DNA from 2 places in the Microbacterium sp. K2 genome. Region 1 is predicted to be linked to the other one. Evidence: predicted binding sites of a transcription regulator. Region 1 holds the regulator's gene; the other holds the start of a gene.
The links. The regulator LexA, encoded in region 1, represses DNA repair genes until DNA is damaged. The targets are predictions, from matches to a motif close to TCGAACANNTGTTCGA.

Region 1 (16,098 bases):
CTGGAATCGGCGTCGAGCCCCGACGGTCACTCGTCACGGGTGACCGTTGCGATCACATGGAGTCCGCCGCTCATGTCGCTGTTCGTTCCCGACGGGGTGCGGCTGGAAGCGACAGGGACGAGTCGCACGGCGTTGCGCTGACTGTCGTTCGCGAGCTCGTCGACGTCAGCTGAGCAGACGATCCCGCAGCCTGCGCACGCGCCCAGGGAACTCATCCGGCACATGCTCAGGCAGTTCGTCGATCGGCCACCAGCGCACGTCCTCCGACTCCTCGCTCACGACGAGCACGAGATCGTCGTCGACGACGACAGCCACCCCGATGTCGAGGTGCGAGGCGCAGCGACCGAAGGCGGAGGAGAGCTGGTGGTGATCGAGGTCGTAGACGAGGGGCTCGACGAGAGTGGGCAGGTCGACGCCGGTCTCCTCGCGCAGCTCGCGGAGAGCGGCCTCCGCGATCGATGCATCTTCGGGTTCGAGATGCCCGCCGGGCTGCACCCAGAACCGTCCCTTGGCGTGGAAGACCAGCAGCGTGCGAGTGAGCGAAGGGTCGAACACCAGTGCGGAGGCCGTGGCGTGGTCCGGCCCGTCATCGCGAGATACCGGCCCATGATCATCGCGGAAGAAGGCCGCGAAGTCCGCGACAGCGTCACGCTCGTGATCCGTCGACGATGGGGCTCCGATGACCATGCGACGCACGTCGGCGCCGAGAGCAGCGGTCATGAAGGCTCCTCCTTCGTACGGGGCACGAACCGGGGGATCCACCGGATGAAGCCACCCGCACCGACGAGGCCGATCACTCCCATGGCTGCTGCCGCGATCGGCAGCGAGAAGAGCGCCACGATCGCCGAGACCAGCAGGGGAGCGACGGCTCCTCCGGCATCCGTCAGCGTGCGCCACGAACCGAGGAACGCCGCAGGCTCGCTCTTCGGGGCGACGTCGGCTCCCAGCGTCAGCAGGATGCCGCTCGAGAGGCCGTTGCCGACCCCGAGCACGGCGGCGAACATGCCGAACCACAGCACGGCCGCATCAAGGTCATGCGTGAAGGAGAGCGCGAGGAACCCCGCTCCCATCAACACCATCGCCGGCATCGCCGCCCAGAGGCGTCCGAACCGGTCCATCACCTGGCCGCTCGCGTAGAACAGCGCGAAGTCGATCGCACCTGAGATGCCGACGACCAGCGCGATCGTCGAGGCATCCAGGCCGAGCGAGAGACCCCACAGCGGCAGCACCACCTGCCGGGCCGACCGCACGGCCGACAGCGATGCGGCGGCGAGCCCCAGCCGCCCGAGCACGCTGCGCTGCTGCCACATGGTGCGGAAGATGCCCGTGCGCGCGGCGGTGGGAATCGAACCGGTCACGGGCTCGCCCGAATCATCCGCAAGCGCGGCGGTCCGCACCGCAGTCGTCGGCGCGATCGTCTTCTCGGGATCCGGGCCGAGAAGCACGAGCAGCACCATCACGACGAGACACCCGAGGAAGAACCAGATCGCCGCGGTCTCGGAACCGAAGAGCTGCAGCAGACCGGCCGCGACGAAGGGCCCGATGAAGATGCCGAGCCGGAAGCTTCCGCCCAGCAGCGAGAGGGCCCGCGCGCGGAAGGCGATCGGGACCCTCGTCGTCATGAATGCATGGCGGGCGAGTCCGAAGGCGGCAGCGCAGAAGCCCAGGAGGAACACGGATGCCGCGAGCACCCCGAGCGTGGGGGCGAAGACCATGCCCACGCCTGCGCCGATCGCGATCACGCCGGCGATCACCATCGTGAAGCGTTCGCCGATGCGGCCCACGGCCCAGCCTGCGGGGAGGTTTCCGCAGAGCTGACCGACCACGAGCGCGGATGCCACGAGAGCGGCGAACGCGATATCGGCGCCCATTCGCGCGGCGATCACCGGGATCAGCGGGATGACGGCGCCTTCGCCGAGCGAGAAGAGCACGGTCGGGAGATACACCATCGGTCCGAATCGTCTCAGGACCGTGGATGCGTTGCTCACTCGTTTCACGCTACTCCGGTTCGAACGCCGTTCCCGCCCGTGCAGGCGGCACGTTAGGCTGGACGCGACATGCTCGAACTCGATCTCTCCGCCGACATCCAGGCCCTGCGACTCACCTACGGTGACATCCGCGAGGTCATCGATGTCGAGACCCTCCGCTCCGACATCGCGCGCCTCAGCGAGGAAGCCGGCGTGCCGGACCTCTGGGACGACCCCGAACGCGCACAGAAGGTGACCAGCGCGCTGAGCCACCGGCAGTCCGCGCTCGCCAGGGTCGAGGGCATCGGCCGTCGACTCGACGACCTCGAGGTTCTGGTCGGCCTCGCGAACGAGATGGGCGACGAGGAGTCGGCTGTCGAGGCTCGTGTCGAGCTGAACGCGCTCACCGAGATCATCAACCAGCTCGAGGTCCAGACGCTCATGGACGGCGAGTACGACGAGCGTTCAGCCATCATCACCATCCGCTCGGGTGCCGGCGGCGACGACGCCACCGACTTCGCCGAGATGCTCATGCGCATGTACCTGCGCTGGGCCGAGCGCCACAAGTACCCCGTCAAGGTGCTCGACACCTCATACGCCGAGGGTGCCGGCATCAAGTCGGCCACGTTCGAGATCGATGCGCCCTACGCGTTCGGCACGGTGTCGGTCGAGGCCGGAACGCATCGCCTCGCCCGCATCAGCCCGTTCGGCTCTGCTGACAAGCGCCAGACGTCGTTCGCCGCGGTCGAGGTCATTCCTCTGATGGAGGAGGCGACCGAGGTCGAGATCCCCGAGAGCGACATCCGCGTCGATGTCTTCCGCTCGTCGGGCCCCGGTGGACAGTCGGTCAACACGACTGACTCCGCCGTGCGCTTGACCCACCTCCCGACCGGCATCGTCGTGTCGATGCAGAACGAGAAGTCGCAGATCCAGAACCGCGCGGCGGCCATGCGCGTGCTGCAGACCCGGCTCCTGCTCCTCCAGAAGGAGGAGGAGGCCGCGAAGAAGAAGGAACTCGCCGGTAACATCACGGCGAGCTGGGGCGATCAGATGCGCTCGTACTTCCTCTACGGTCAGCAGCTCGTGAAGGATCTCCGCACCGGACACGAGTCGGGCAACCCTGCCGCCGTCTTCGATGGCGATCTCGACGGGTTCATCTCGGCCGGCATCCGCTGGCGCAAGCGCAAAGACGAGGACTGAGCGAACCCTCGGCTCTCAGCGGGCTGCGCCTTCGAGCGTGCCCGTGACCTCGTCGTAGCTGATCACGATGCACTGAATGGCTCGATCGTGCAGGCGATTCCACGACGCCTCGGTCGGGACGAACCAGTAGTTGTCGAACTCCGAGTCGGCGTAGGGGATGCCGACGAACTCCTCGAAGGCGGCATCACACCTGTCGGTCGCCAGAGTCTGCAACCCGTCGTCCCCGGGGTAGTCGCCCTCTGGTGCGTCGAAGATGAAGTAGACCTCGTCGGTGTGCGGCTGGTCGCAGGGGACGACCGGCAGCTCGTAGACCTCTTCCTCCCACTCGACCAGGGGAAGGCAGTGCCCGACCACCAGCTCGTTGACGGGAACGTTCTCGGCGCCCTCAACAACCGGTGACTCCTCGCCGCTCGCGCCGGCATCGCCTGGCCCTGAGTCCTGAGACGGTTGCGGGCTCGCACTGGGTGTCGACGCGATCGAAGACTGACTGGTGGCTCCGAGCGACAGGAGCAGCACGGCGACCGCAATGATGCTCCCCAGCACAGCGACAACCAGACCCACGGCGCCCGGCCACTTCGCACCGCGGAGGAAGAGGGAGATCAGCGAGAGCACGAGGCCGACCCCGAGCAGGACCCAACCTGCCGCCGCGATCGGCGGTACGCAGGAGAGCACCACTCCGAGCACGGCCACGCCGAGTCCGATGATGCCGAGAACGGGCACCTTCTTCTTCGGCGGAACGGGTGCGTATGACTCGTGCTGCGCCGGCGGGAAGAGGGCCGGAGACGTACCGGGCGCCGACGTATAGCCGACCTGGGATGCGCTCGCGGCGGGGCCGAGATTCGGGCCGTTCGGATTCGACGATTGCCAGGCGTAGGGCGGTTCGAAGATCGGTTCACCGGCGACGGCGGCGACAGGTTCCTCATGGGGCTGCTGCCCGGCCGCGTCAGACGGCATCGCCGTCGAGGATGCCTCGGTGGCGACGGTGTGCTGCGTCCAGGCCACACCGTCCCACCAGCGCTGACGGCCGGACCCGTCGTCGTACCAACCAGCCGGGATCGTCATGATCGCCGTTCCGCTCCTGGTCTCAGCCGGCTGACGGGACGACGGTGATGCGTGCGATGTCACGTCCGGCCTCGTCTGTGACGACGAAGACGTACGACTCGCTCTGGGCGATGTCGAAGGTTATAGGGCCGCTGACCGTCTGCCCCGGCTCGAGGAGCTCGTTCGGTGCACCCGTGACGTAGAAGTCGATCTGGCCCTCGGTTCCGTCTGCCGTCTCCAGCGAGGTGAACAGCGGGTTCGCGGCCGTCGTGCCCTCGACACCGGTCCATGTCGTCTCGAGGGTCACATAGCCGCCGTTGGTCGAGGGGATGTCCGAGCCATCACTGGTCGCCCAGCTCGCAGCCGTCACAGTGATCTCTCCGCTGCCGCCCAGAAGATTGAGCGTGACGATGTCGCCGATCGTGCCCTCCTCGACCTGCAGGGAGTCCGTGCCGTCATCGATCGTGCCGTCATCGGTGCCGGTGTCCGAATCGCTCGACGGGGGTGCCGTCGGCAGATCGCGGACGGCTTCGGACACCGTCGCGAACACGATGACGAAGAACATGACGACGGCGATGATCGCGCCGACGACCGAGAGGATGAGGCCTGAGATTCCCGGCCACTTCTTGCCCTTGAGGAACAGCGAGATGAGCGAGACGATGAAGCCCACGCCGAGCAGCAGCCAGCCGAGCCAGAAGATCACGGGGATGCAGGACAGGATCGTGCCGAGCGCCGCGAGCCCGAGTCCGACGAGACCGAGGATCGAGGGACCCGACGGTGCTGCGGGAGCCGTCGCTCCGTACGCGGCCGGGTAGCCCGTGGGGGCACCGTACTGCCGACCTGCGGGCGCGTAGGCGGCGTTGCCCGGGTAGCTCGGCGCTGCCGCCCCGGGATACCCGGGTGCCACAGGGTACTCCTGGGGCTGCACAGGAGCAGCAGCTCCGGGGTAGGAGGGTGCACCCCCGGCATACGGCGGCACGGTGTCGTCGGGCGGCGTCGCGCCTCCCGGAGCGGTGAACTCAGGTTCCGACGCGTTGCCGGGCGCTTCCGCGGGAGTCTCCAAGGGCGACGAGGATTCGGGCTGGGGATCTGCGACCGCGTCGGCGGGCGCCGCGACCGGGGCCTGTGCGTCGGCATCCGAGTCGGACGGCGCGGGGGTGTTCCACGACTGGCTCTCGACGGCAGCGACCGACTCGATCGACGCGGCGGTCTCGGCGTCGGCCGCGGACTCCGGGAACCCGGCGTGGTCTGCGCTCTCCGCGGACTCGGAACCGATGCTCGTCGCCTGGTTTTCGGCAGCACCACCGGCGTGCTCGTCTGCCGCGGACTCCGCAGACTCGACGATGGGCGCGAAATGCTCGGTCCACTGGGTGCCGTCCCACCAGCGCTGGCGTCCGGATCCGTCGTCGTACCAGCCTGCAGGCGTCGTCATGGTTCCCCCTCGGAGTCTCGTCCACGCGGCGGCATGGATCGGCACCTCCATGTATAGCAGTGCCGTGCGACACTCAGGGGGGCCGCGCGGGGTGTCGCTCGCGGGCAGACGAACGGGCGCGCTTAGGCTCGAACCGCCATGATTCGGTTCGAGAACGTCACGAAACGCTATCGCGGGACCTCACGGCCCGCTCTGTCCGATGTCGACTTCGAAGTGCAGCGGGGGGAGTTCGTCTTCCTCGTCGGCGCTTCAGGGTCGGGCAAGTCTTCCTGTCTGCGGCTCATCCTCCGCGAAGACGTGCCGACGACCGGACGTGTCGCCGTGCTGGGGCGTGATCTGCGCTCGCTCGCCAACCGCAAGGTGCCCTATTTCCGACGCCACATCGGATCCGTGTTCCAGGACTTCCGACTGCTGCCGTCGAAGACCGTCTACCAGAACGTCGCCTTCACTCTGCAGGTGACGGGCTCATCGCGCGGTTTCATCCAGCAGGCCGTCCCCGAGGCGCTCGCGCTGGTCGGGCTCGACGGCAAGCAGAAGCGGATGCCGCACGAGCTCTCCGGCGGAGAGCAGCAGCGCGTCGCGATCGCTCGTGCGCTCGTCAACCGCCCCCAGGTGCTGCTCGCCGACGAGCCGACCGGAAACCTCGACCCGGCGACGTCGGTCGACATCATGCAGCTTCTCGCGAGGATCAACGCGGGCGGCACGACCGTGCTCATGGCGACTCATGAGGCGGGCTTCGTCGACCAGATGCAGCGCAGAGTGATCGAGCTCCGCGATGGCGTGATGGTGCGAGACGAGGTGCACGGTGGCTACGGCGACACGTCGAACATCCCTCGCCTGGTCCCCGAGGAGGTGCGCGGCGCTGCAGCTGCGGCCGCCCTCACCGCGGTGCAGGAGGTGCAGCGCCAGACCGCCGATCTCTCCCTCGTTCGCGCGGCGCTCGCTGAGGAGCTCACTGCTCAGCGCAAGGCCGCCGGAGCATCCGCGGATGCCGTGCCGACCGCTTCCGAGACACCGGAGGCGCAGGCAGCCCCGATCGAGCCGCCGATCATCGAGGAACAGCCGACCACGGTCCAGGTTCCTGGCGCGCCTCGGACGCATCCCATCGTGATGCCGCAGGTCGACGTCGCGGAGCTCGGCGTGGCCGATCGCCTCGGCCTGTCCGATGACGGCTCCGAAGAAGTGGGGCCGACATCATGAGAATCGGACTCATCCTCACCGAGGCACTCGGGGGCCTTCGACGAAACATCTCGATGGTCATCTCGGTCGTGCTCGTCACCTTCGTTTCGCTGACGTTCGTCGGCGCCGCGATCCTCATGCAGGCGCAGATCGGCACCATGCGCGGCTACTGGACCGAGCGGGCCCAGGTCGCCGTGTACATGTGCTCGGACATCTCGGAGCAGGACACCTGTGTCGACGGGGGCGCTTCGGAGGAGCAGGTGAACGCCGTGCGAGCACAGCTCGAGGGCGAGGCGCTCGCTCCTCTGATCAGCGAGGTCAGCTTCGACTCCAAGGAAGACACCTACGCCAAGCTCGTCGAACAGCTCGGCGAGGATCAGGCGAGCGTGATCACCCCTGAACAGGCGTTCGAGGTCTTCTTCGTCACGATGAAGGACCCCGGCCAGTCCCAGGTGATCTCCGAGGCGTTCAACGGCGTCGCCGGAGTGGAGCAGGTGCAGGACCAGCTGCAGTACCTCGAGCCGCTCTTCTCGGCGTTGACGGTCGCGACCTACATCGCGGTCGGTATCGCCACGCTGATGCTGATCGCCGCGATCCTGCTGATCGGCACGACCATCAGGCTCTCCGCCTACGCCAGGCGCAAGGAGATCGGGATCATGCGTCTGGTGGGCGCCTCCAACCGCTTCATCCAGACGCCGTTCGTGCTGGAGGGCGTGTTCGCGGCGTTCCTCGGCTCGGCGCTCGCGAGCGCGGCAGTCGTCGCCGGAGTGCATTTCGGCGTCGACGGCTACCTGCGAGGACGCGTGCCGTTCATCACGACGTGGGTGACGATGCAGGATGCTGTCGTCGTCGTCCCGGTGCTGATCGGCATCGGCGTCGTGCTGGCCGCACTCTCGGCGGGCTTCGCGATCCGGCGCTGGCTTCGCACCTGACCGGCTCGCCGGTATAGACTGACAGGCTGTCGTGCGCCCGACCAGGGCTCTGGAACCACTGCACGACGCGGATCAGGAGAGAATCATGCCCAGGGAACGCGGGGAGAAGGTCATCGCGACCAATCGTCGCGCACGTCACGACTACAACATCGAGAAGTCGTACGAGGCGGGGATGGTGCTCACCGGCACCGAGGTCAAGTCGCTGCGCCAGGGGCGGGCGAACCTGAGCGACGGATATGCGTTCGTCAAAGGGAACGAGGTCTTCCTCGATTCCGTGCATATTCCGGAGTACTCGCAGGGGCACTGGACCAACCATTCCGCGAAGCGCGTCCGCAAGCTGCTGCTGCACCGCGAGGAGATCGCGAAGCTGCAGCATGCCGTGTCCGCGGGTGGGTACACGCTGATCCCGCTGAAGCTGTACTTCTCCGACGGTCGCGCCAAGGTCGAGATCGCCCTCGCGAAGGGCAAGAAGGAATACGACAAGCGTCAGACACTGCGCGAGCGTCAGGACACCCGCGAGGCCGATCGCGCCATGCGGCTGCGCAATCGCGTCGGAGAGTGATCAGCGCGCGGGCGTGAAGCCGAACACACGCCCGAGGAAGGCGAGCTCCCTTTCGAGAGCGTCGACGATGGTCTCGCTCGCACGGAAGCCGTGGCCTTCACCGGGGTAGAGCACGTACTCGTGCTCGACGCCCCGTTGCGCCAGCGCATCGCGGATCGCCTCGGACTGCGACGGCGGCACCACGCGATCGTCCGCGCCCTGCATGAGCAGCACCGGCACGTCGATCCGATCGACGTGCGTGAGGGGCGAGCGGTCGATGTAGACGGCCTCCGCGTCGGGCAGCGGACCCACCAGCCCCTCGATGTAGTGAGCTTCGAAGTCGTGCGAGTGCTCGCTCAGCATCCGCAGGTCGGCCACGCCGTATCTGCTGATGCCCGCGGCGAACGTCCCGCCTCGCACCAGGGACGAGAGCACCGTCCAGCCGCCAGCGGAGCCTCCCCGGATCGCGATGCGGTCGGGGTCGGCGAGCCCGGCGTCGGCGAGCCCGCGCGCCGCGGCGATGACATCGTCGACGTCGACCACACCCCATCCGCCATCGAGTCGTTCTCGGTATGCGCGTCCGTAGCCCGTCGATCCGCCGTAGTTGACGTCGAGCACGCCGATGCCGCGGCTCGTCCAGAAGGCGATGGCCGCTGATGCGGCGCCCGTGACGTGGGCGGTCGGGCCTCCGTGCACGAGCACGATGTACGGAGGGAGCTCGTCGTCCGCGGCTGCCGTCGAAGGATTCACCGGCTCATAGACGAAGGCGTGGACAGGCCCGTGCGCGCCGTCGACCAGGATCTCGGATGCCGGGGGCATCCACGAGGGATCCGACGGCGTCGCTCCCGCGACCACCTCGATCTCGCCGGAGTCGACGTCTACGCACCAGACACCGGGGGCTGTCGACGAGCTGTTGCCGGAGAGCAGCACCCGGGAGCCCGCGACATCGTCGACGCTGACATGGCCGTCGGCGGGGACGGGGATGAGGCGGGCGCTGCCGTCCCGTTCCATGACGACCACCTCGTCGCGTCCGTTCGTGCGGACCGCGACGATGCGGCCGTCGGCGAGCGGTCGGTACCAGTGGTTGCCGAGCACCCACAGCCCGTATCCCGTGTCGGCGTCCGCGTCGTCGATCTGCTCTGCAGGGCTGACCGCTCGGAGCCCCTCGACGCGCTGTCGGTGCAGTGCCCAGCGACCCGAGAGGTCATCCGAGTACAGGATCTCGTCGTCGTCAGTCCACTCCGGCTGGAGGGCGGCCCGTGTGGGCAGCTCCGTGCGCCGGGTGCCGTCGGAGAGCACCAGAGACGCGCGCTGCCACGGCATGCGTTCGCCCGACCACTCGACCCATGCGGTGCGAGTCCCGTCCGGAGAGAGCGCGGGATGCGCGTAGAACGACTCGCCCTGCACGATCACCGTCACCAGCGCCGGCACATCGGCGGCTGATCCGTCCGTCGGGATCTCGACGATCCCACGCTGGTGAGGGTCGACCGAGAGGTCCTCCCGCACGGCGAACAGTCGACCGTTCTGCAGGCGCAGGCCGCCGTGCGCCGGCCCTGCAGGGGTGAGCGGCACCGGGTCGTCCCCGCGCCGCATTCGATGCACGCGCTGATCCTTGGCGTCGACGAAGAACAGCGTGCCCTCGGCATCCGCCGTCCACGACCCGCCGCCGTACTCGTGCACCCGCGACCGCGCGCTCCAGGGGGCGGGAAGGATCTCGGCGCCGCTGGAGCTGCGAACGGTCAGGCGCCCGCCCTCGGAAGGCACCGACTCGCCCCACCAGATGTCATCACCCACGAAGGCGGCGCCGTCGATCCTCGGAGACGACGCGGCGATCCGCTCGGGAGTGAACGGGGAGGGCCAGGTACCGAACGGCGACGACATGATTCGAGCCTATGGTGCGCCGGCGCACGGCGTCACACGGGGTGTGGTCGAGAGGGAGGGCCCCAGATCTCGGAGAGCGAGCGGTTGACGAGCCCCGCGCGGCAGAGTCAGACGGAGCGCAGCACCGCGACGATCTTCCCGAGAACGACAGCCTCGTCGCCGAGGATCGGCTCGAACGCGGAGTTCCGGGGGAGCAGCCACGTGTGGCCGTCGCGTCGCCGGAGCACCTTGACGGTGGCCTCGCCGTCGAGCATGGCGGCGACGATCTCGCCGTTCTCGGCGCTGCTCTGGGAACGGACGACGACCCAGTCGCCGTCGCAGATCGCGGCGTCGATCATCGACTCGCCCGACACCTTGAGCATGAACAGGTCGCCCTTGCCGACGAGCTGACGGGGGAGGGGGAAGATCTCTTCGACCTGCTGGTCGGCCGTGATCGGAACGCCGGCGGCGATGCGCCCGACGAGGGGAACCAGCGCGGCGTCTCCGACGGGCGTCGCCACGTCGGCGGGGTTCTCGCCGCTCGTGCCGGGGAGGTCGATGAGAACCTCCATCGCGCGGGTCTTGCCCGGATCGCGACGCAGGTAGCCGCTGAGCTCGAGCTGACCTAGCTGGTGGGTCACGCTGGACAGCGACTTGAGCCCGACGGCGTCGCCGATCTCACGCATGCTCGGCGGGTAGCCGTAGTGACTGATCGACGTCTGGATGACCTCGAGGATCGCCATCTGCTTGGGGCTCAGGCTCTTGCGGCGACGAGTGCGCGGGGCATCGGCCTCGGGGGCGGAGTTGTCGCTCATGGTGCTCCTCAGGTGTGCGATCCGGCGTCTCAGTTCGAATGTCGGAGGCCCGTGGTGGGGTGTTCCTATCGAAACCGTATCCGAGAAACGCGCCGATGTGGAAGATCTGTTCGAGCGTGTCGGCCGATTCTCGCACTTCTGTTTCGAAGAACGCTTGACAGATATTCGAATTCGAAGATACCTTCGGTACGTAGCTTCGCATCCACGGCTCCCGGCCGAGGCGCGGATGCGAACGCTACGCCAACTTCACCGCCCACGCGGTAGATGCAGAGGAGCACGACATGAGCACCATCACCTTCAGCAGTGCAGCAGTCCTTCCGGCTCGTCCGGCGACGCGGCTCCGGCTGACGGCGCGTGGTCGACGCGTCGTGCTCGCCGTCGCGGCGGTGCCCCTCGCTGCCGGGATCGCGTTCGCAGCGCTCAGCGGTGGCAGTGCGATGGCCTCGGGGGAGCAGACGACCACGGCGTCGTTCGCGACCGTAACCGTGATGCCCGGCGACACGCTCTGGTCGATCGCCGAGGGCATCGCGCCCGGGGCCGACCCGCGTGAGGTGATCGGTGACATCACGCGCCTGAACCTCCTCCGTGGCGGGGAGCTGCAGATCGGTCAGGAACTCGCGATTCCGACGCAGTACTCGGAGTGAGCCTCGCCTTCACTGGTCGACCCAGTGAAGAGAGCTTTCGTCTTCATACTCGGTCGTCACGGGCATCCGTGAGGCGAACGCGGCCTACCATGGGAAGGGTGACTGCATCACTTGACGACCTGCCGCTTCGCGACGACCTCCGAGGGCTCACGCCGTACGGAGCACCTCAAGCGCCGCTTCCGATCGCGCTGAACGTCAACGAGAACACGCATCCGGTTCCGGATGCCGTGGCCAGCGACATCCTCGACGACATCGCGGTCGCGCTCCGAGACGTCAACCGTTACCCGGATCGCGAGTTCACCACTCTGCGCGAGGGCTTCGCCGAGTACCTCGGCCACGGCCTCGACGCCGGCCAGATCTGGGCGGGCAATGGTTCGAACGAGGTGCTTCAGCACATCCTCCAGGCTTTCGGTGGGCCGGGCCGCACGGCGTTCAGCTTCAGCCCGACCTACTCGATGTATCCGCTGATCTCGAAGGGGACCGGAGCCCGGTGGGTCGCAGGCGCCAGGCAGCCCGATTACACGATCACTCCGGAAGAGGCGGCAGCGCAGGTCAGGGATGTCGACCCTGACGTCATCCTCCTGTGCTCGCCGAACAATCCGACGGGCACTCCGCTCGGTCTCGACGTGGTCGAGGCGGTCTACGAGGCATCGACGGGAGTCGTGGTCGTAGACGAGGCATACCAGGAGTTCGCGCCACGAGACGCGGCATCCGCCCTCAGCCTGCTCGAAGGACGACCGCGGCTCGCGGTGTCACGCACCATGAGCAAGGCGTTCGCGTTCGCGGGTGCGCGCGTGGGCTATCTTGCGGCGGATCCCGCGTTCATCGACGCCCTGAGGCTCGTGCGTCTGCCGTACCACCTCAGCGCTCTCACTCAGGCGGCGGCCGTGGCCGCGCTGCGGAACTCCGACGTGATGCTGGGCATGGTCGAGGAGATCGTCGAGCAGCGCGACCGCATCTCCGCGACGCTCGAGGCCCTCGGCTACACGCCTCACGAGTCGTGGTCGAACTTCGTGCTGTTCGGCGGTGTCTCAGAACCTGCAAAGGTCTGGCAGCAGCTCTACGATCAGGGCGTCCTCATCCGCGACGTCGGAATCCCCGGTCACCTGCGTGTCACCGCGGGCACCGAGGCCGAGACCACCGCATTCCTCGATGCTCTCGCCTCGATAGGATCGGCTTCATGAGCACCCCCGCCCAGACCCCGCGTACCGCAACACGTGTGCGCAGCACGTCCGAGTCCACTGTCGAGCTCGAGCTGAACCTCGACGGCACCGGTGCAAGCCGCATCGACACGTCGGTGCCGTTCTTCGATCACATGCTGACTGCGTTCGCGAAGCACTCGCTCACCGACCTCACCGTGCGAGCCTCCGGCGACACGCAGATCGACGCGCACCACACAGTCGAGGACGTCTCGATCGTCCTCGGTCAGGCCATCCGCGAGGCGCTCGGAGACAAGTCGGGGATCTCCCGCTACGGCGATGCGCTCGTGCCGCTCGATGAGGCTCTCGCCCAGGCGGTCGTCGACATCTCGGGTCGCCCCTACCTCGTGCACACGGGGGAGCCTGCGGGCTTCGAACACCACCTCATCGGAGGCCACTTCACCGGGTCTCTGGTGCGCCATTCCTTCGAGGCGATCACCTTCAACGCGGGGCTGACAGTGCACGTGCGCGTGTTCGGAGGCCGCGACCCCCACCACATCGCCGAAGCCGAGTACAAGGCGTTCGCGCGGGCATTCCGTCAGGCCAAAGCGCTCGACCCGCTGGTCGACGGCATCCCCTCGACGAAGGGTGCGCTGTGAGCTCGGCACCCAGGGTCGCCGTCTTCGACTACGAGTCGGGCAACGTCCACTCAGCGGTGAAGGCTCTCGTCGCAGCGGGCGCTGACGCGGTGCTCACGCGCGATCGCAAGGAGGCGCTCGAGGCAGACGGCCTCGTGGTGCCCGGTGTCGGTGCCTTCCAGGCCGTCCGAGACGCGCTCTACGCGCACGGAGGCGACGAGATCATCGACCGTCGTCTCGCCGGTGGACGCCCTGTGCTCGGCATTTGCGTCGGCATGCAGGTTCTCTTCGCGCACGGCGTCGAACGCGGCCACGATTCCGAGGGCCTCGGCGAGTGGCCGGGAGCGGTCACCGAACTCAACGCGCCCGTACTGCCGCACATGGGGTGGAATACCGTCGAGCCGGGCACCGACTCGGTGCTGTTCAAGGGTATCGAGAACGAGCGCTTCTACTTCGTGCACTCCTACGCCGCGCAGTCGTGGGAGCTCGACGTCATTCCGCCGTTCCCGCAGCCGGTGCTCACATGGTCGACCTACGGAGACCCGTTCCTCGCCGCTGTCGAGAACGGACCGCTCTCAGCGACCCAGTTCCACCCGGAGAAGTCGGGAGAGGCCGGAATCCAGCTGCTCCGCAACTGGGTCGACAGCCTGCGAGCCTGACGGACGAAGCTGTTCAGAACCCGCGTGCGACGGCCGCTGCGGCGGAGAGCCAGGATCGCTGCGTCGGCGCTGCGAGTGCACGGAGACGAAGGTGGCCGTCGACCATCTCGCGGTCGAAGGGGATGCCGACGACCTCGCGCGCGAGGGGCTGGTAGCCCGCGATCACGTCTGTCACTTCTGCGGGCGATGCCTTCGGATCCGCCTGGCTGACGACGACCACCGACTCTCGCGCGAGGCGGGCTGAGCGCTCATCGCGGTCCTCGAGAGCCTCCAGCAGCAGAGCTCCGGCTTCGGCATGGTCGTCGCGCGTCGTCGTCGCGACGACGATCTGGTCGGCGAGGTCGATCATCCGCAACCACATGGGATCGGACTCGTCGTTACCGGAGTCGATGATGATCAGGCGATAGAACTTGGCCGCGATCGCGTGGATGGAGTCGACATCGGCGGGCCGGAATCTGTTCTCGTGCGCGAGCCGGACGGGCTTCGACCGCAGGACATCGTATTTCTCCTGGGGCTGGTGATGCACGAAGTGCGCAAGGTCCGCCGACTGCCCCTGGGCTCCCAGCAGGCGCTGAGTCTGCGGAAGCAGCTCGAGCAGCGTGCGGTCGTGCGCCCCGGTCTCGGTGCGCCAGCCGAGCGTGCCGCGGGTCTGGTTGTTGTCCCAGGCCAGAACTCCGGCCCCGCCGTACTGGGCGAAGACCGCTGACAGCAGCACGGTGGCGGGTGTCTTGCCCGCCCCGCCCTTGCCGTTGACGACCGCGACGGTGCGCGGCCCAGGCCAGTGACGACTCACCGCATGCTCGTCGTCGCGGACGGCTCGTTCACGGGCGTTGGGTCCGAGGGAGAATCCGACGCGATTGAGCAGTCCACGCCCGCCCTGACGTGCGGGTTCTTCCCGCCGCTCCTCCTGCAGGAACGAGCGGCGTCCCACGCCCTGCTCGCGCTGCTGGCGACGCGATGACGCCGAGGACGCAGACTCAGCGGCGGCCGCGTTCGGGGCCGCCGGAGCAGTGCTGGTCGACTGCGGCAGCGGTGGGGCGGGCGGCACGCCGGGAGTCTGGTTCTGCGGCACGACGTTCGTCGGCGCAGGCGTCGGCGGGATGTTCGGGGTCGAAGTCGGGGCCGAAGTTCTCGCCGCGGGCTGGGCTTCAGCGATGTGAGCGACTGGGGCCTGCGGCTCCGACCACGCTGCGGGAGGGGGGCCCGGATTCGACGGCGTCGCCGGGGCTGCGGGGGCTGCGGGCGGCCGGGAGATCGGGCTCGAGGGACTGACCGCTCGAGGAGTGTCGGTCGGCGGAGTCGCGGCGGATGCTGCCGCCCACGCTGCCGCCGCTGCCGCGCGCGTCCCTGGCACGGGCGGGCTCGGCGGTGTGTCACCGGTCAGCGGCCATTGCCCTGCGTCGACGGGGAGCTCGTCCGGTGCGACCGGCGGCTGTCCGCCGTCATCCGGAGTCTCGGGAGGCAGCGCATTGCCGCGCCGCAGGGGTCCGCCTCCTCGCGCTTCCGCATCGCGAACCATGCAACATCTCCTCACAGACCGAACAGGGGCGTCATCGAGGCTACCGCGTGGCACACGGTGTTCTCTGCTGTCATCGTTTTGGAGCGGGCGGATACGCGGGCTAGTGTCGATTCTCGTGCCGGTGAATCGGCTATCCATCTCACCTGAGGACGTCATGAACGACTTCGCGCAGTCTCCTTCTCTCACTCTGCTCCCCGCCGTCGATGTCGCCGGGGGCAAGGCAGTCCGTCTCACCCAGGGTGAGGCTGGCACCGAGACCAGTTACGGCGACCCGCTCGACGCCGCGGGGGAGTGGGTCGCGCAGGGCGCGAAGTGGATTCACCTCGTCGACCTCGATGCAGCCTTCGGTCGCGGCAGCAATGCCCCGATCCTGCGCAAGGTCATCAAGCAGTTCAAGCACGTCAACGTGGAGCTGTCGGGCGGCATCCGTGACGACGCGACGCTCGAGGCGGCGCTCGAGAGCGGCGCGAGCCGCATCAACCTCGGCACGGCCGCGCTCGAGAACCCCGAGTGGGCGGCTGACGTGATCGGC
Region 2 (16,098 bases), on a different contig from region 1:
CCGAGCTGCTGCGCACCCTGCTGCCCGTCTGGAACGTCATGGGTGTGCACCGCGATGCCGAGTTCAATCGTGCGCACGTGCCGGGGTTCCTCCGCGGAGTCGACCCCAAGGACTGGCTGTGCCTGTACCCGTTCGTCCGCACGCCCGAGTGGTATCTCGCACCGGAGGAGGAGCGCCGCAAGATGCTCGCCGATCACGGTCGCAAGGGGGCCGCGTTCACGGGCGTCATCGCCAACACGGTCGCCGCGTTCGCCCTGGGCGACTACGAGTGGATCCTGCCGCTCGAAGCCGATGAGGTCACCGAGCTGGTCGACCTCATGCGTGACCTGCGCTACACCGACGCGCGTCTCTACGTGAAGGAGGAGATCCCGTTCTACACGGGCCGTCGCCTCCGGTTCGACGAGATCGCGGACGTGCTGCAGTAGGTCGACGATGAGCACTCAGAGTCACACAGCCGTCCCGATCCGACTGGGCACCCGCCGCAGCGCGCTGGCGCAGGCGCAGTCGGGTCATGTCGCCGCCGCCCTCGAGAAGATCTCGGGTCGGCCCGTCGAGCTCGTGCCGATCACCAGCGAAGGCGACACGAATCGTGCGTCGCTGTCGGAGATCGGCGGCCAGGGCATCTTCGCCACACGTCTGCGTGAGGCGCTGCTCGCCGGGGAGTGCGACTTCCTGGTGCACTCGCTCAAGGACCTGCCCACGGCGATCCCCGAGGGGCTGGTCATCGCGGCCACTCCGGTGCGTGAGGACGCACGTGATGTCGCGATCACGCGCGGAGGCACCCCGCTGCACCAGCTGCGCTCCGGCAGCAAGGTGGGCACAGGGTCTCCCCGTCGCATCGCTCAGGTGCACCGCAGGGCTCCGCACGCGGAGGTCGTCGACATCCGCGGCAACGTCGATTCACGTCTGCAGCGAGTCGCATCCGGCGAGCTGGATGCCGTCATCCTCGCTGCCGCCGGTCTGTCGCGCCTCGGGACCGACTCGCCGCTTCACCGCGAGGAGTTGGGTCTCTCCGAGTGGCCGACCGCTCCCGGACAGGGTTCGCTCGCGGTCGAGACGCGCTCCGACGCTCCGGCTGAGCTGCTCGCCGCCCTCGCTGAAATCGACGACCACGACACCCGGCTGGCCATCACGGTCGAACGCGGGATCCTCGAAGGACTCGACTCCGGATGTCAGGCCCCGATGGCCGCTCATGCTGTCGTCAACGGCGATGAGATCCGTGTCAGGACGGTGGTCTACTCGACCGACGGCGGCCGCCGGATCGGCCTCGACGTCACGGAGACTCTGAACGGGGAGTATATTCGTCGGAACGGCAGCGGCAATGGAGCGGATGCTGCCGATGGTGCAGACCCGATGCGCACAGCACGCGAGTTCGGGTTGTCTGTCGCCCATCGGCTGCTCGAGCAAGGGGCGGCCGACCTCGTCTCCCGAGAGCATTCCTCATCATGACCAATTCGAAGCAGGACCGGCCGCTCGACGGCTGGCGCATCCTCGTACCCCGCGGAGGCCCGTGGGGCGACGGCGTCGCCGCCAGTCTGCGTTCGCGTGGAGCGGTGCCCGTCGTCGCGCCGCTGATCAACTTCGCGGCCACCACCGATCAGGCCGCGCTCGACGTGGCACTGACCCGGCTGGCCGCCGGAGAGTACGACTGGCTGACGGTGACGAGCGCGACGACCGTCGACGTGATGTTCGCGCACCGCGCGGTGGTGCCGCGTCGCACGAAGATCGCGGCGGTCGGCGAGACCACCGCGGCCGCTCTGCAGGCGGTCGGGTACGAAGTAGCGATGGTGCCCGACGAAGACAACTCGGCGGCGGGCATGGCTGAGCAGCTCATCGCCCTCGAGGCCGAGCCGCGTCGCATCCTGGCTCTGCGCAGCGAGATCGCGAAGCCCGTGCTCAGCGTCCTGCTGCAGGAGGCCGGTCACGACGTCGACAGCGTCGTCGCCTATCGAACCGTCGGCGTGCCGGTCACCGACCGCATCAAGCGCGACGTCGAGAACGGACGCATCAACGCGATCCTGATCACGAGCGGTTCGGTCGCCGAGCAGGTGCGCGAGCAGTTCCCCCTGATCCCGGATGAGACCCTGCTGGCGGCGATCGGTCCGCGGACCGCGAAGGATGCCGACAGGGCGGGTCTGCCGATCACGGTCGTCGCCGACCGCCAGACGGTCGACGCGCTCATCGATGCCGTGTCGAGCTACACCCTTCCGCACGCGGCGGACGAGCTGGCGCCGTGAGCTTCCCCGATGTCCGACTGCGTCGCCTGAGGCAGTCTCCTGCCGTCCGTGGCCTGGTGCGGGAGACCTCTCTCGAGCCGCGGCAGCTGGTGCTGCCGCTGTTCGTCCGCGAGGGGATCACCGAGGCTGCCCCGATCGGGTCGATGCCCGGCGTCGCGCAGCATTCGCTCGACTCTCTGCGGGCCGCGGCAGTCGAGGCCGCCGAGGCGGGTGTCGGCGGTGTGATGCTGTTCGGAGTTCCGGCCGTCAGAGATGCTCAGGGCTCGGGTGCCGACGACCCGAAAGGCATTCTGAACGTGGCCACAGAGGCGCTCGCGGCCGAGGTCGGGGATGCCCTCGTCGTGCAGACCGACCTGTGCCTCGACGAGTTCACCGACCACGGTCACTGCGGCGTGCTCGCGGCAGACGGCTCGGTCGACAACGATGCGACTCTCGATCGCTACGCGTCGATGGCGCTCGCTCAGGCTCGAGCCGGCTCTCAGCTGCTGGGCCTGTCGGGAATGATGGACGGCCAGGTCGCCGTCATCCGCGAGGCGCTCGATTCCGAGGGCTTCACCGACACGCTGCTTCTCGCCTACGCCGCGAAGTACGCGAGTGCTTTCTACGGCCCGTTCCGTGAGGCCGTGGATTCGCAGCTGAAGGGCGACCGTCGCACGTACCAGCTCGACCCGGGCAACCGACGCGAGGGTGTGCGGGAGGCTGTCGTCGACGAGCAGGAGGGCGCCGACATCGTCATGGTGAAGCCGGCCATGGCCTTCCTCGACGTGCTGCGCGAGGTGCGCGATACCGTGCATATTCCGGTGTGGGCATACCAGGTCTCCGGCGAGTACGCGATGATCGAGGCCGCCGCGGCGAACGGCTGGATCGACCGCCGCGCGTCGATCCTCGAGTCGCTGCTCTCGATCCGCCGCGCCGGTGCCGATGTCGTCCTGACTTACTGGGCGACCGAGGCCGCGCGTTGGCTGCGCGCCTGACAGCGCTTCATCGCCTCGCTCGTGGCGGGGTCGTCTGAGTCCCTCCCTCAGGTCTGCCGACTAGCCTGGAGGTGATGGCGGGAGAGTTCCGCGCATCGCTGAGGAGTGTGCTGTGACCGACCGCAATGACGACCTGTTCTCCGCTGCCCGCACGGTGATTCCCGGTGGTGTGAACTCGCCGGTGCGTGCGTACGGCTCTGTCGGCGGCACGCCGCGCTTCCTCGCCTCGGCGAAGGGTGCGACGGTCACGGATGCCGCGGGCAACGAGTACGTCGACCTCGTCGCGTCGTGGGGACCGGCGCTGCTCGGCCACGCGCACCCTGAGGTCGTCACCGCCGTGCAGGAGGCAGCCACACGAGGACTCTCGTTCGGTGCCCCGACCGAGGGCGAGGTGGAGCTCGCTCAGCTGATCGCGGACCGAGTGCGGTTCGGAGAGATCCGGCCCGTCGAACGAGTGCGGCTGGTATCGACCGGCACCGAAGCCACCATGACGGCCATCCGACTCGCGCGCGGTGCGACCGGACGCGACCTGCTGGTCAAGTTCGCCGGTCACTACCACGGGCATTCCGACGGTCTCCTCGCCGCGGCCGGCTCGGGCGTCGCGACTCTCGCTCTGCCCGGCTCTGCGGGGGTGCCCGCGCCGATCGCCGCGCAGACCCTCGTGATCGACTACAACGACCCCGACGCGCTGGCCGCGGTGTTCGCCGAGCACGGTGACCGCATCGCGGCGGTGATCGTCGAGGCCGCAGCCGCGAACATGGGCGTGGTTCCGCCGCTGCCGGGGTTCAACCGGCTGCTGGCCGAGACTGCCCATGCGCATGGTGCCCTGCTGATCCTCGACGAGGTGCTGACGGGCTTCCGCGTGCACCCCGCAGGCTTCTGGGGGCTCCAGGCTGCGGCCGGCGAGGACTATCTGCCCGACATCTTCACGTTCGGCAAGGTCGTCGGCGGCGGCATGCCCCTGGCCGCGCTCGGTGGACGTGCTGAAGTCATGGATCTGCTCGCTCCTCTGGGGCCGGTGTACCAGGCAGGCACACTGTCGGGTAATCCGCTCTCGGTCGCCGCCGGCCTCGCGACCTTGCGCCTGGCGACCCCCGAGGTCTACGCGACCGTCGACGCCGCCGCATCCCGGGTCTCCAGCGCTCTGGAGGGCGCTCTCGCGGACGCCGGCGTCGCCCACGCCGTCGCACACGCGGGGAACCTCTTCAGCGCCTCCTTCCGGGCTTCGGCGCCCCGTACGTATGCCGAGGCGCAGGCTCAGGAGTCGTTCCGGTACGCGCCGTTCTTCCACGCGATGCGCGAGCAGGGAGTCGCGCTGCCGCCGAGTGTGTTCGAGGCCTGGTTCCTCACCGCCGCGCATGGCGAGGAAGAGCTTCAGCGCATCGAAGCGGCGCTGCCTATCGCGGCCGAGGCTGCTGCCGCTGCTCGCGGGGTCTAAGAACCTCAGACGAACATCACTCGTCGTCGTGGCGAGTCCCGATAGGTGCGGCCGAGTGGGCTGAACCAGTCGATCGTGCCGTCGGGAAGCTGTTGCGCCGTCCAGCGATGGTCGTCGGCGACGTCGGGGTGCTTGAGTGCATGGTGTCGCGCGCACAGATGGGCGAGGTTGTGGATCTCGGTGCGCCCGCCCTTCGCGTGATCGAAGGTGTGGTCGACCTGGCACCGATGCACCGGCATCCTGCAGCCGGGGAACCGGCAGTGTTGATCGCGCGCACGGAGGAACCGTCGCATGGGTTCCGTGGGACGGTAAGTATCGGTCTCGACGACCAGTCCCGTCGGATCGAGGAACAGCCGGGACCATCCGCTGTTGCGACCGGCGAGATCGCGTGCGATGTCGGGAGGCAGCGGCCCGTGTCCGTCGAGCTGCGCGAGGCGATCGTCGCAGCCCGCGAGCGTGGTGGCGGCGACCGTGACGTGGATGCGCGCGTGGATGTTGTCGAGTCCTGAGCCGTTCGCTGCGCTCGGATCAGAGGCGAGCAGGAGGTCGATCAGCAGGTCTGCCCGCACCTGATCGATCGTGCGAGTGTCGGCCGGGATGCGCTCGACGGTGGGTTCGGTCGGGTCGGTCGTGAAGGTCCCGTCGCCGAAGATCGCATAGTCGTCGCGCGACGGGTCGTCTTGCGCGATGTCTTCCGGATAGATCGGATTCTCGCCGTCGTCCATCGGCTCGAGTGCCGGCTCACGGTCGTTCCGTCCACTGATCACGGCGTGCGCCAGTCGGGTGAGGCGGTCGAGGATCGCCGTCGCGAGATGCTCGGGCAGCACGACCGTCAGCACGGCGAGGCCGTCGCCTGCCGGGCGCACGGTGACGGTGCGCTCAGACTTCGAGCGCGCATGACGCTCGGTGACAGTGGATCCTGCCAGCGTGGCGGCCAGCTCTCGTAGGTGCACTCGTGTGCGGGCGGGAGTCTCGCGCTCCGCCACGATGACGGCGACCGTGTCGTACAGGGGCAGCACGTCGGCATCCGCTCGCCCATTGTTGACGGCTTCGCGGACCACCCCTGCGGCGCGCACGATCTCGCGGACATGGGCGGCCGTGATGCTGCCGATTCTGAAAGCAGAACGCACGCCGGGGTGGCTGGCGTCGAGGAAGCAGGCATCGGTGAAGGCGTACTCGATGCTGCCCTGGGTCATGCGGCCTGCCGCGGAGTACTCCGCGATCATCGATCGGTGGATGGCATCGCGATGGAACGGGCTCTCGTCGGAGTCCGACTGGCTCAGACGCATCCGCTCGGCCAGGAGTTCAGACGCCTCGGCCTCGAGGGCAGCGATCTGTCTCCGCTTCTCGACCCACAAGTTGAGCAGCTCAGCGCGCTGCTCGAGGTCGGGATCGGTGGCGGATATCATGCTTCGACTCTAGTAGATTTGTTCGAATGTCGAGCAGAACATTGGAATAGAAGAGGGGTGGAATCGTGGGAACCGACAACGGATCGTTGCCTTCCTGTGAACAAGACACAGACATCTGGAAGGGTGCCGCTGGCAGACTGGACGCATGGTGACGTTGCTGCTGGACCAGACGCAACTCGAGATCGTGCTCTCGCCGATCGAGCGTGCCGCGAGCTTCCACCGTGACAATGTGCGGCTCGTGCGCGACACCATCACCAAGGTCCAGTTGATCGACGACGCGTGGACCTGGTTGCGTGGCGTGCCGAATCCCGGAACGCACATCCCCGGCGTGCTCGCCGCAGGAACGTGGAAGGCCGCGGGCAGCGTCGATTTCGTCCTCATCCGCCGCCGGCGTCCCAGCGTGGTCATCGATCTTTCGGGTGACGCGCAGTACCGACGGCTGATACTCACGACGAGTCACGGCCTCGCGTTGACCCAGGCGCTCCGACTCGACGTCTCGGATGAGCCGGCGGACGTCGAGGAGATCGTGGCGACGTCGCCGACGCCGGTGTCGAAGGGGAGTCGCCGTCCGGTGATCCGCCCGCGACCCGCCTGAGAGACCCTGAACGAGCGAACGCCCTCCGCAGCCTTACGGCACGGAGGGCGTTCGCATCGAGGCCCGCTCAGCTGATCTCAGGGACGGTCGTGTTCGCCCTCGTGGTGCTCGTGCTGCTCACCTTCGTGGCTCTCGTGGTGCTCGCCCTCGTGCTGCTCACCGTCGTGGCCGTGGTCCGCTTCCGGAGCGGCATCCGCGTCCGTCTCCGCCTCCGCGCCTGTCTCAGCCTCCGCTGATGCGTCGGCCTCTCCGAGCGGATAGTCCTTGGGTTCGTCCTCGTAGTACGCGCGCGCGGCGGCGGCGAGCATCGAGGTGACGGCCGCCGAGCGAGGGTCGTCCTCGCGAGGGGAAGCCTCCTCCGACTCGTCGGACTCCTGCACCTCGGCGAAGAACTCGACTCCGGAGTGCCCGTCGTCGCCGTCCTCGTTCGCGGCCGTGTCGGAGTCCTCGGCAGCAGGAGCGTCGGCAACGTCGTCAGCGATGTGAGCATCGGCGTCCGCGGCGACAGGAGCGTCGGCACCGTCGGCCGGTGCCGTGCCGAACAGGATGTCGTCGAACGACGGTCGGGTGCTCTCCGCCTCAGGGTCGGCAGACGTCTCCGCGTCGGTCGATCCGCCAGTCGAGTCCGCATCGCCGGGGGCGTCTTCGTCGCCCGCATGGGCTGCCTCGGAGGCGACGTCGGCCGCATCCTCTGCGTCGTTGGCATCCGAGGCGTCCGCTGCGTAGCGGAGCTCCGCCGCGGCGTACTCGATATCACGAGCGGCATCTGCAGCATCCGCCGCGTCGTCGGCCTCGGCATCAGCCGCATCGGCTGCCGCGCGGGCGGCGTCTGACGCGGCTGCATCGGAGTCGGAGGAGTCAGGCGCGGCTGCATCGGAGTCGGAGGAGTCAGGCGCGGCTGCGTCGGACTCGGAGACATCCTCAGCCGGGGAGGTCTCGGAGTCGGCGGCGTCGGAGCGCGTCTCGGCGGAATCGGCGGTCGAGGATTCGGATGCCGCCGCACCCCCGATGACCGGCGATTCGGCCTCCGCGACCGGCGTCTCGTCCCCCTCGACCGGCGTTGCGGGCTCGGCGACCGGCGTTTCGGCCTCGACGACCGGCGCGGCGGTGATGGCCTGCGGTGCGAGCCTGCCGCCGCGGACGAGTTCGATGAAGACGTCTTCGAGGGTCGGGCCGCGCTGCACGAGAGTGGCGAGGGCGATGCCCGCCGATGCCGCGATGGCGCCGACCGCACCCGCGTTGCTGCCGCGAACCGTGAGACCCGAGCGGAGCACCTCGACCTCGAGGCCGGCCGCTGAGAGCGCCGACTTCAGCGCGGCACGATCCACCGCGTCGACCACGACGGATCCTGCCGACGGGTCGGCGAGCTTCTCGATGCCGCTCGAGAGCACGAGCTGACCCTTCGAGAGCACGAGCACGTGGTCTGCGACCTGCTCGATCTCGCTCAGCACGTGAGAGGAGACGAGAACCGTGCGGCCCTCGTCTGCGAGGCGGCGCAGGAGGAGGCGGATCCAGCGGATGCCCTCCGGGTCGAGGCCGTTGGCCGGTTCGTCGAAGACCAGAGCGCCGGGATCGCCCAGCAGCGCGTGCGCCACGCTCAGCCGCTGACGCATTCCGAGCGAGAAGCTGCCGATGCGACCTTCGGCTTCGTGCTCGAGACCGACCAGCGAGAGGACCTCGTCGACGCGCGAGAGCGGGATGCCGTTGGCCTTGGCCGCGATCGTCAACTGGCGTGAGGCCGAGCGGCGGGGGCGGTACGCGGTCTCCTCCAGGACGGAGCCGATCGTGCGCAGCGGGTGGCGCAGCTCTGAATGCGCGGTTCCACCGATCGTGGCGGTGCCGCTCGTGGCGCGCACCTGCCCCAGGAGGATGCGCAGGGTGGTGGTCTTTCCGGCGCCGTTCGGGCCGAGGAAAGCGGTCACGACACCGGGCTCGACTCTCGCGGAGAAGTCGGACACCGCCGTCACGTCGTTGAAGCGCTTCGTGACGTGCGTGAACTCGAGCACCTGTCCGTCGGGCATCTGCGACCTCTCGTTGCAGTGGGCAGTTCTGTCTATCCTGCCGGAAAAGCCGCAGGATCGTGCATTTACCCTACAAACGCCGCCGGATGCAAGGGTCAGTCCACCGGGTAGCCTGGCACCCGTGACCGAATCCAGCGCAGCTCCCCGGGTCCTCGTCCGCACCGAAGGAGCCCTCGGCCGGCTGACACTGAACCGGCCGGAAGCGATCAACGCGCTCGACCCCGGGATGATCCAGCTGCTGACGCAGGCGCTCGAGGACTGGCGTCACGACACCGATGTGCAGATCGTCGTCATCGACGGCGCGGGCGAGCGTGGCATGTGCGCCGGGGGAGACGTTCGCGGACTGCATGGGCAGATCGTGGCAGGACGCACGGAGGAGACCACCGAGTTCTTCCGCGCCGAGTACGCGCTGAACGCGATGATCGCCGAGTACCCGAAACCCATCGTCGCCATCGCCGACGGCATCACGATGGGCGGCGGCGTCGGCCTCTCGGGTCACGCGGCCATCCGCATCGTCACCGAGCGTTCGAAGCTGGCGATGCCCGAGACGCGCATCGGATTCACCCCCGACGTCGGCGGCACGTGGCTGCTGGGGCGCACGCCCGGCCGGTTCGGCGAGTACTTCGGACTCACCGGCTCGACGATGAACGGAGCGGATGCCGTGCTGCTCGGTTTCGCCGACCACTTCGTGCCGTCCGATCGACTCGATGCACTGCGCGAGGCGCTCGCCTATCGTGCCGACCCGACCGGGCCGGCCGAGATCGTGCTGCTGTTCGACGAGACTCCGGAGCCGTCTGCGCTGCCGGCCTCACGCGACTGGATCGACCGCGCGTTCTCGGCCGACACGACCGCGGAGATCGTGTCGCGACTGCGTGCGGAGGAGGCTGCGGATGCCGCGACGACCGCGGACCTGCTCGAGAGCCTGGCCCCGACCGGACTGGCGGTCACGCTCGACGCCGTCAGGGAGGCGCGTCGACTCCCGAACCTGCGAGCCGCGCTCGAGGGCGAGTACCGCCGCGTGATGTGGTTCGTGATGCGGCATCCCGATCTCGTCGAGGGCATCCGCGCCCAGCTCATCGACAAGGACCGCAACCCGAAGTGGAACCCGGCGACGATCGCCGAACTCCCGTCGGATGCCGGTGCCGAGGCTCGGCATTTCGTGCCCGAACGCTCGCTCTTCTGAGACATTTCGGTATATCCGTGGTTGTTCGCCGCGGTGCATAAACCGCTGGCCGCGCGTGAAATGGTTCGCTGTCAGCGAAGGTCCACCCATCGGGGGATACGAATGTCCGAAGTTCATGCCACTCTTGCTTGTGCGCGATCCTCGGCCTGCGTCCGCCCGTCGGGAGATCCGCCGACTCATCCTTCCTAGAAAGTCCGCCTGTGCTGGGAAAAATCCTCCTCCGCTATCTCGCCCGCTATAAGTGGCTGCTCGCGGCCGTCCTGGTGTTCCAGTTCGCCAGCGCGCTCGCCACCCTCTACCTCCCGCGCCTGAACGAAGACATCATCAACAAGGGCGTCGCCCAGTCGGACACCGCCTACATCTGGCGCACCGGACTGTTCATGCTCGCCGTCTCGCTGGGGCAGATCATCGCCTCGGTCATCGCGACCTACTTCGCCGCCCGTGCGTCGATGGGTGCGGGGCGCGACATCCGCGCCGACGTCTTCGGCAAGGTGAGCGGATTCTCCGAGCGCGAGGTGTCGCAGTTCGGTGCCGGTTCACTCATCACTCGCAACACGAACGACGTGCAGCAGGTGCAGATGCTCGCGATGATGGGCGCCACCATGCTCGTCACCGCGCCGCTGCTCGCGATCGGCGGCATCATCTTCGCCGTGCAGACGAACATCGGTCTGAGCTGGCTCATCGCGGTGTCCGTGCCGCTGCTGCTTATCGTCGCCGGGCTCGTCGTCAGCCGCATGGTTCCCCTGTTCCGCAGCTATCAGGGCAAACTCGACACCGTGAACCGCGTGCTGCGCGAGCAGCTCACCGGCGTGCGCGTGGTGCGAGCCTTCGTGCGAGAGAGCATCGAAGAAGAGCGCTTCCGCGGTGCCAACACCGACATCATGGTGGTCGGCCGCAAGGTCGGCTCGCTGTTCGTCCTGCTGTTCCCGCTGTTCATGCTGATCCTCAACGTCACGATCGTTGCGGTCGTGTGGTTCGGCGGCATCGAGGTCAACAGCGGCACGGTGCAGGTCGGCACGATCTTCGCGTTCATGCAGTACATCGGCCAGATCATGGGCGGCGTCATCATGGCCAGCTTCATGGCGATCATGATCCCGCGCGCCGCGGTCTCGGCCGAGCGCATCGGCGAGGTCCTCGAGACGCAGTCGAGCATGGAACGCCCGGCGAACGGCGTCACCGACTTCCCGACCCCCGGTTCGGTCGCCTTCGACGATGTCGAGTTCACCTACCCCGGGGCCGACTCTCCGGTGCTCAAGGGCATCAGCTTCGCGGCCGAGCCCGGCGAGACCGTCGCGATCGTGGGTTCGACGGGTGCCGGCAAGACGACACTCGTGTCGCTGATCCCGCGGCTCTTCGATGTCTCGGGCGGGGCGGTCTTCGTCGGCGGCGCAGATGTCCGTGAGGCGGACGTCGAGTCGCTGTGGGCGACGATCGGTCTGGTCCCGCAGCGTCCGTTCCTCTTCACCGGCACGGTGGCGTCGAACCTCCGCTACGGCCGGGAGGACGCGACCGACGAAGAGCTCTGGCACGCCCTCGAGATCGCGCAGGGTCGTGACTTCGTCGAGGAGATGCCGCAGGGCCTCGAATCGCGCATCACCCAGGGCGGCACGAACGTGTCGGGCGGACAGCGTCAGCGTCTGGCGATCGCCCGAGCGATCGTGCGTCAGCCGCAGATCCTGGTGTTCGACGACTCGTTCTCGGCTCTCGACCTCACCACCGACGCCCGGTTGAGGCAAGCCCTCTGGCGTGAGCTGCCGCACGTGACCAAGATCGTGGTCGCGCAGCGCGTCTCGTCCATCACCGATGCGAATCGCATCGTCGTGCTCGAAGGGGGCACCATGGTCGGCGTCGGCACGCACGAGGAGCTCCTCGAGACGAGCACCACCTACCGAGAGATCGTCGAATCGCAGCTGGGGGTGGACGCATGAGCGAGCAGAACACCTCCAAGACCCGCCGTGGTCGCGCGGCCAAGGCCTCGGCCGCGACCACTGCGGTCGAGCCCGAGATGACCGAGGAAGAGAAGTACGAAGCCGAGCTCGCCGAGAAGGCGCGCCAGGACGGCGGCGGCTGGGACAGCGTCGCACCGGGCAAGGCCGACAACTTCGGCAAGAGCTTCAGTCGGATGATCGGGCTGCTCAAGCCGTCGGCCGTGTGGTTCATCCTCGTGTCGATCGCCGGTGCCGTCGGCGTCGTGCTCACGGTCGCCGCGCCCAAGGTGCTCGGCGAGGCCACGAACCTCATCTACAAGGGCTTCATCTCGGTGCAGCTCGCTCAGGCGAACGGAGACTTCCCCGGTTTCCCCGCGGGCACCTCACAGGAGGATGTGGTCGCGGGGCTGCGGCAGGACGGACGAGACGACTTCGCCAACCAGGTCGCGGCACTCGGCAGCTTCCGGGTCGGTGACGGCGTCGACTTCGACGCGCTGCGGTGGATCATCATCGCGGTGCTGGCGATCTATGTCACGGCCGCCTTCCTCAGCTGGCTCCAGGGCTACGTGATCAACGTCATCATGGTCCGCACCATGTGGCGCCTGCGCGAAGCGGTCGAGGCGAAGATCAACCGGCTGCCGCTGTCGTACTTCGACAAGGTGCAGCGCGGCGACCTGATCTCGCGTGTGACCAACGACATCGACAACATCACGCAGACGATGCAGCAGTCGCTGTCGGGTGCGATCACGGCCGTGCTCACGGTCGTGGGTGTGCTCGTGCTGATGTTCTCGATCTCGTGGCAGCTCGCGCTCGTCGCGCTGGTCGCACTCCCGCTGATGGGCGTGATCTTCGGTGTCATCGGCCCTCGGTCGCAGAAGGCCTTCGGCACCCAGTGGCGCAAGGTCGGTCGTCTGAACGCCCGCGTCGAAGAGGCTTTCTCCGGCCACGCGCTGGTCAAGGTATTCGGTCGCGAGCAGGATGCGCTCGAGAAGTTCAAGGACGAGAACGAGGAGCTGTTCCAGGCCAGCTTCAAGGCGCAGTTCCTCTCCGGCATCATCATGCCGGCGATGACCTTCGTCGGCAGCCTCACCTACGTGGGCATCGCTGTGCTCGGCGGCCTCATGGTCGCGAGCGGGCAGCTGCGTCTCGGTGACGTGCAGGCATTCATCCAGTACTCGCAGCAGTTCACGCAGCCGCTCTCGGAGCTCGGTGGCATGGCCGCGGTCGTGCAGTCAGGAACGGCGTCCGCCGAGCGGGTGTTCGAGCTGCTCGACACCGAAGAGCAGGAGGCCGACGCTGTCGATGCTCCGAAGCTCGCCGACGGCAAGGGCGTCGTGGAGTTCGAGAACGTCGCGTTCTCGTACACACCCGAGCGCCCGCTCATCACCGACCTCTCGTTCCGGGTCGAGCCCGGTCAGACGGTCGCGATCGTCGGTCCGACCGGAGCCGGCAAGACGACGCTGGTCAACCTCATCATGCGGTTCTACGAACTGAACGGCGGGCGGATCCTGCTCGACGGTCAGGACATCTCCGAGGTCACGCGCGAGCAGCTGCGCTCACGCACCGGCATGGTGCTGCAGGACCCGTGGCTGTTCGCCGGCAGCATCCGCGAGAACATCCGATACGGACGCTCCACCGCGACCGACGACGAGGTTCTCGAGGCGGCAAAGGCGACGTATGTCGATCGCTTCGTGCGCTCCCTCCCCGAGGGCTACGACACGGTGCTCGACGAGGACGCGTCGAATGTCTCGGCGGGTGAACGTCAGCTGATCACGATCGCGCGAGCGTTCGTCGCTCAGCCGTCGATCCTGATCCTCGACGAGGCGACGTCGGCGGTCGACACCCGCACCGAGGTGCTGCTGCAGCACGCGATGGCGGCGCTGCGACAGGGACGCACGTCGTTCGTGATCGCTCACCGTCTGTCGACCATCCGCGATGCTGACCTCATCCTCGTGATGGAGCACGGCGACATCGTAGAGAAGGGCACGCACGACGAGCTCATCACCGCCCAGGGCGCATACTGGCGTCTCTACCAGTCGCAGTTCGAGCAGGCGGCCACCGACATCGACGCAGAGGACGCGCTCACGGGCTCGACCCCTGTCGTCGTGAGCGGCGACGCCGAAGAAGCGGCTGCGGCAGCACAGGTCGGGGTCTCGGTGGGTGCGCAGGTTCCCGCCGCCGAAGCAGCCGCGGCACAGTCCGTCGTCGAGCGTTCAGACGACGGGGGCCACAAGGTCTGATTCGCACGAGGACCGATCCGCACGCGGCCTGGTCAGCACGCGGCCTGCTCAGCACGATGCCCCGCCTCCCGTTCATCCCGGGGGCGGGGCATTCTGCTGTCGCCTGAGCCTGAGCCTGAGCCTGAGCCTGAGCCTGAGCCTGAGCCTGAGCCTGGGCCTGGGCCTGGGCCTGGGCCTGCGCCTCGATCTCAGCGCTGCGCTGCCGTGATGCCGAGCAGTTCGAGCGGATGGGTCAGGCGCCACCACGGGCTCGGTGCATCGACGTCGTCTGCGAGCGACAGCGACGTCGTCACGGTGTTCAAGGGTCCGGCGCTCGTCATCGTGCCGACCTCGTCGCCCGACTCGCGGTTGTCGCCGAGGGAGAAGTCCGTCGAAGCCTCGGCCGTCGCGCCGTTCCAGAGCACGATGTCGGCATCGGCATCCGTCACCACATCGGTGGTCGCGCCCCACGGAGTCGTCACCGTGCCGACGACGGTGCCGGCCGCGACAGCGGGAGGCAGCTGCTCGAGCGCCGTCTCGACCTGAGCGAACAGCGAACGGGTCTCGGTGAGGCGCTGTGCATCATCGGCCTGGCCGAGTACGGACGCGTAGAGGTGCACCGTCGTGTCGTCGAGCGTGATGACCTTCGCGGTCAGCAGGTTCCAGCTGTCGCCGAGAGTGCCGGTCTTGACGCCGACCACGCCGGGATCCGCCAGCATCCCGTTCGTATTCACCACGGTGCCCGCGCCCGGAAGATCGACAGACGGGGTGCCGACGATGCCGGCGAACACCGGGTTCTGCATCGCCAGCTCGGCCAACGCGACCAGTGACTCGGGCGTGGCCCTGTTGCGATCGTCGAACCCCGACGGGGTCACGATCGTGATGTCGTCGAGGCCGCGGTCGCGCAGCCACACCTCCGCCGCGGCAGTGAACGCCGACGGGGACCCCCAGATCTCCTGGGAGAGACGATCGATGTAGTTGTTCGCCGAACCGAGCAGCGTTCCCTGCAGGAGCTGGAACTCGGTGAGCGTGCCGCCCACGGGCACGTCGAGTGCCGACTGGTCGGAGCGGCGGTAGTCCCAGTACGCCAGGTTGTCTGCCCGGGTGAACGAGAACTCCGGGCCCTGCTCGCCCACGGCGAGGGGCATCCGATCGAGCACCATCAAGCTCGAGACGACCTTCGTGACACTCGCGATCGCCGCGGCATCGAGCGACGACGACATCGTGCCGATGCCGCCGATTCCCACGGCTGCGCTTCCCTGGGCGGGCCAGGTGATGGCGGCTGCGGGCGCGGCGATCGTCGTCAGCTCGACCGCCTGCACGGTCGGCGCAACCTCGTGCAGCGGCCACAGCATGGCCGACCCGACATAGGTGCCGAGCAATCCGACGAGAACGCCGAGCGGGACCAGCACGCCGGGGCGGGTGATCGCCGGGCGCAGGTGCGCTCCGGTCAGAAGTGCGCCGCCGCTCGCCGCGGGAGGGGTGTCATCGAGCGCCTCGGTCGCCGGGTGTCGAGCGACTTCGACCGCGTCGACCCACGTCAGCGGCGTCCCACCGCTCGTGCCCTCGGCCCACTGGGCCTCGGGAGCCGTGTCGGGAGTCGTGTCAGGAGCGAAGATCGCAGCGGCCTCGTCATCCGCATCCGATTCGGGCGCCGCATCCGTCGCGACGGCCGCTGAGACGTCTGCCTCAGGCAGCGCCGCCGCGGAACCGGCAGGCCCCGACGCATCAGCCGCGGAACCGGCAGGCGCTGACGTCTCAGGCACCGACGCATCAGCCGTCGGACCCGCAGGCGCTGACGCATCGGGCGTCGACGCGTCGCCCGCAGGAACGGCGGAGGCGGTGGCCTCGGCGGAATCAGGAGCGGTCACCTCCTCACGGTACCGAACTCCCGCAGAGTTCCGTGTCGCTGCAACAGGAGCAGACGCGAGTGTCGGCACTGGGTAAGATCGTCAGAACAACCACGGGAGTCCGGCGAGCCGGGCTGAGAGGGAGCGAATCGCGCTTCGACCGTCGAACCTGATCTGGGTAATGCCAGCGCAGGGAGGAGTCACTGATGAGTACATCCACGTCCGGATCCACCACGGAATCCGC

Region 2: the regulator LexA is predicted to act here: its motif matches at 6,069-6,084, upstream of ACLKOY_RS12990 (DUF222 domain-containing protein).

Annotation. Positions count from the first base shown of each region.
Region 1 covers NZ_JBLWII010000007.1:209,448-225,545, forward strand. Annotated here, with positions in the region: gene ACLKOY_RS17565 (hypothetical protein) at 1-141, shown strand, start outside; gene ACLKOY_RS17570 (NUDIX hydrolase) at 166-720, opposite strand; gene ACLKOY_RS17575 (MFS transporter) at 717-1,949, opposite strand; gene prfB (peptide chain release factor 2) at 2,058-3,167, shown strand; gene ACLKOY_RS17585 (DUF2510 domain-containing protein) at 3,183-4,229, opposite strand; gene ACLKOY_RS17590 (DUF2510 domain-containing protein) at 4,252-5,640, opposite strand; gene ftsE (cell division ATP-binding protein FtsE) at 5,779-6,840, shown strand; gene ftsX (permease-like cell division protein FtsX) at 6,837-7,751, shown strand; gene smpB (SsrA-binding protein SmpB) at 7,837-8,313, shown strand; gene ACLKOY_RS17610 (prolyl oligopeptidase family serine peptidase) at 8,314-10,173, opposite strand; gene lexA (transcriptional repressor LexA) at 10,281-10,967, opposite strand; gene ACLKOY_RS17620 (LysM peptidoglycan-binding domain-containing protein) at 11,249-11,611, shown strand; gene ACLKOY_RS17625 (histidinol-phosphate transaminase) at 11,701-12,795, shown strand; gene hisB (imidazoleglycerol-phosphate dehydratase HisB) at 12,792-13,409, shown strand; gene hisH (imidazole glycerol phosphate synthase subunit HisH) at 13,406-14,047, shown strand; gene ACLKOY_RS17640 (MinD/ParA family ATP-binding protein) at 14,061-15,566, opposite strand; gene priA (bifunctional 1-(5-phosphoribosyl)-5-((5-phosphoribosylamino)methylideneamino)imidazole-4-carboxamide isomerase/phosphoribosylanthranilate isomerase PriA) at 15,721-16,098, shown strand, end outside.
Region 2 covers NZ_JBLWII010000001.1:2,658,755-2,674,852, forward strand. Annotated here, with positions in the region: gene hemQ (hydrogen peroxide-dependent heme synthase) at 1-425, shown strand, start outside; gene hemC (hydroxymethylbilane synthase) at 433-1,449, shown strand; gene ACLKOY_RS12975 (uroporphyrinogen-III synthase) at 1,446-2,237, shown strand; gene hemB (porphobilinogen synthase) at 2,234-3,211, shown strand; gene ACLKOY_RS12985 (glutamate-1-semialdehyde 2,1-aminomutase) at 3,324-4,649, shown strand; gene ACLKOY_RS12990 (DUF222 domain-containing protein) at 4,655-6,058, opposite strand; gene ACLKOY_RS12995 (hypothetical protein) at 6,204-6,653, shown strand; gene ACLKOY_RS13000 (ATP-binding cassette domain-containing protein) at 6,731-8,674, opposite strand; gene ACLKOY_RS13005 (enoyl-CoA hydratase/isomerase family protein) at 8,796-9,857, shown strand; gene ACLKOY_RS13010 (ABC transporter ATP-binding protein) at 10,058-11,785, shown strand; gene ACLKOY_RS13015 (ABC transporter ATP-binding protein) at 11,782-14,025, shown strand; gene ACLKOY_RS13020 (D-alanyl-D-alanine carboxypeptidase) at 14,214-15,875, opposite strand; TPP riboswitch at 15,958-16,067, shown strand; gene ACLKOY_RS13025 (ECF transporter S component) at 16,061-16,098, shown strand, end outside.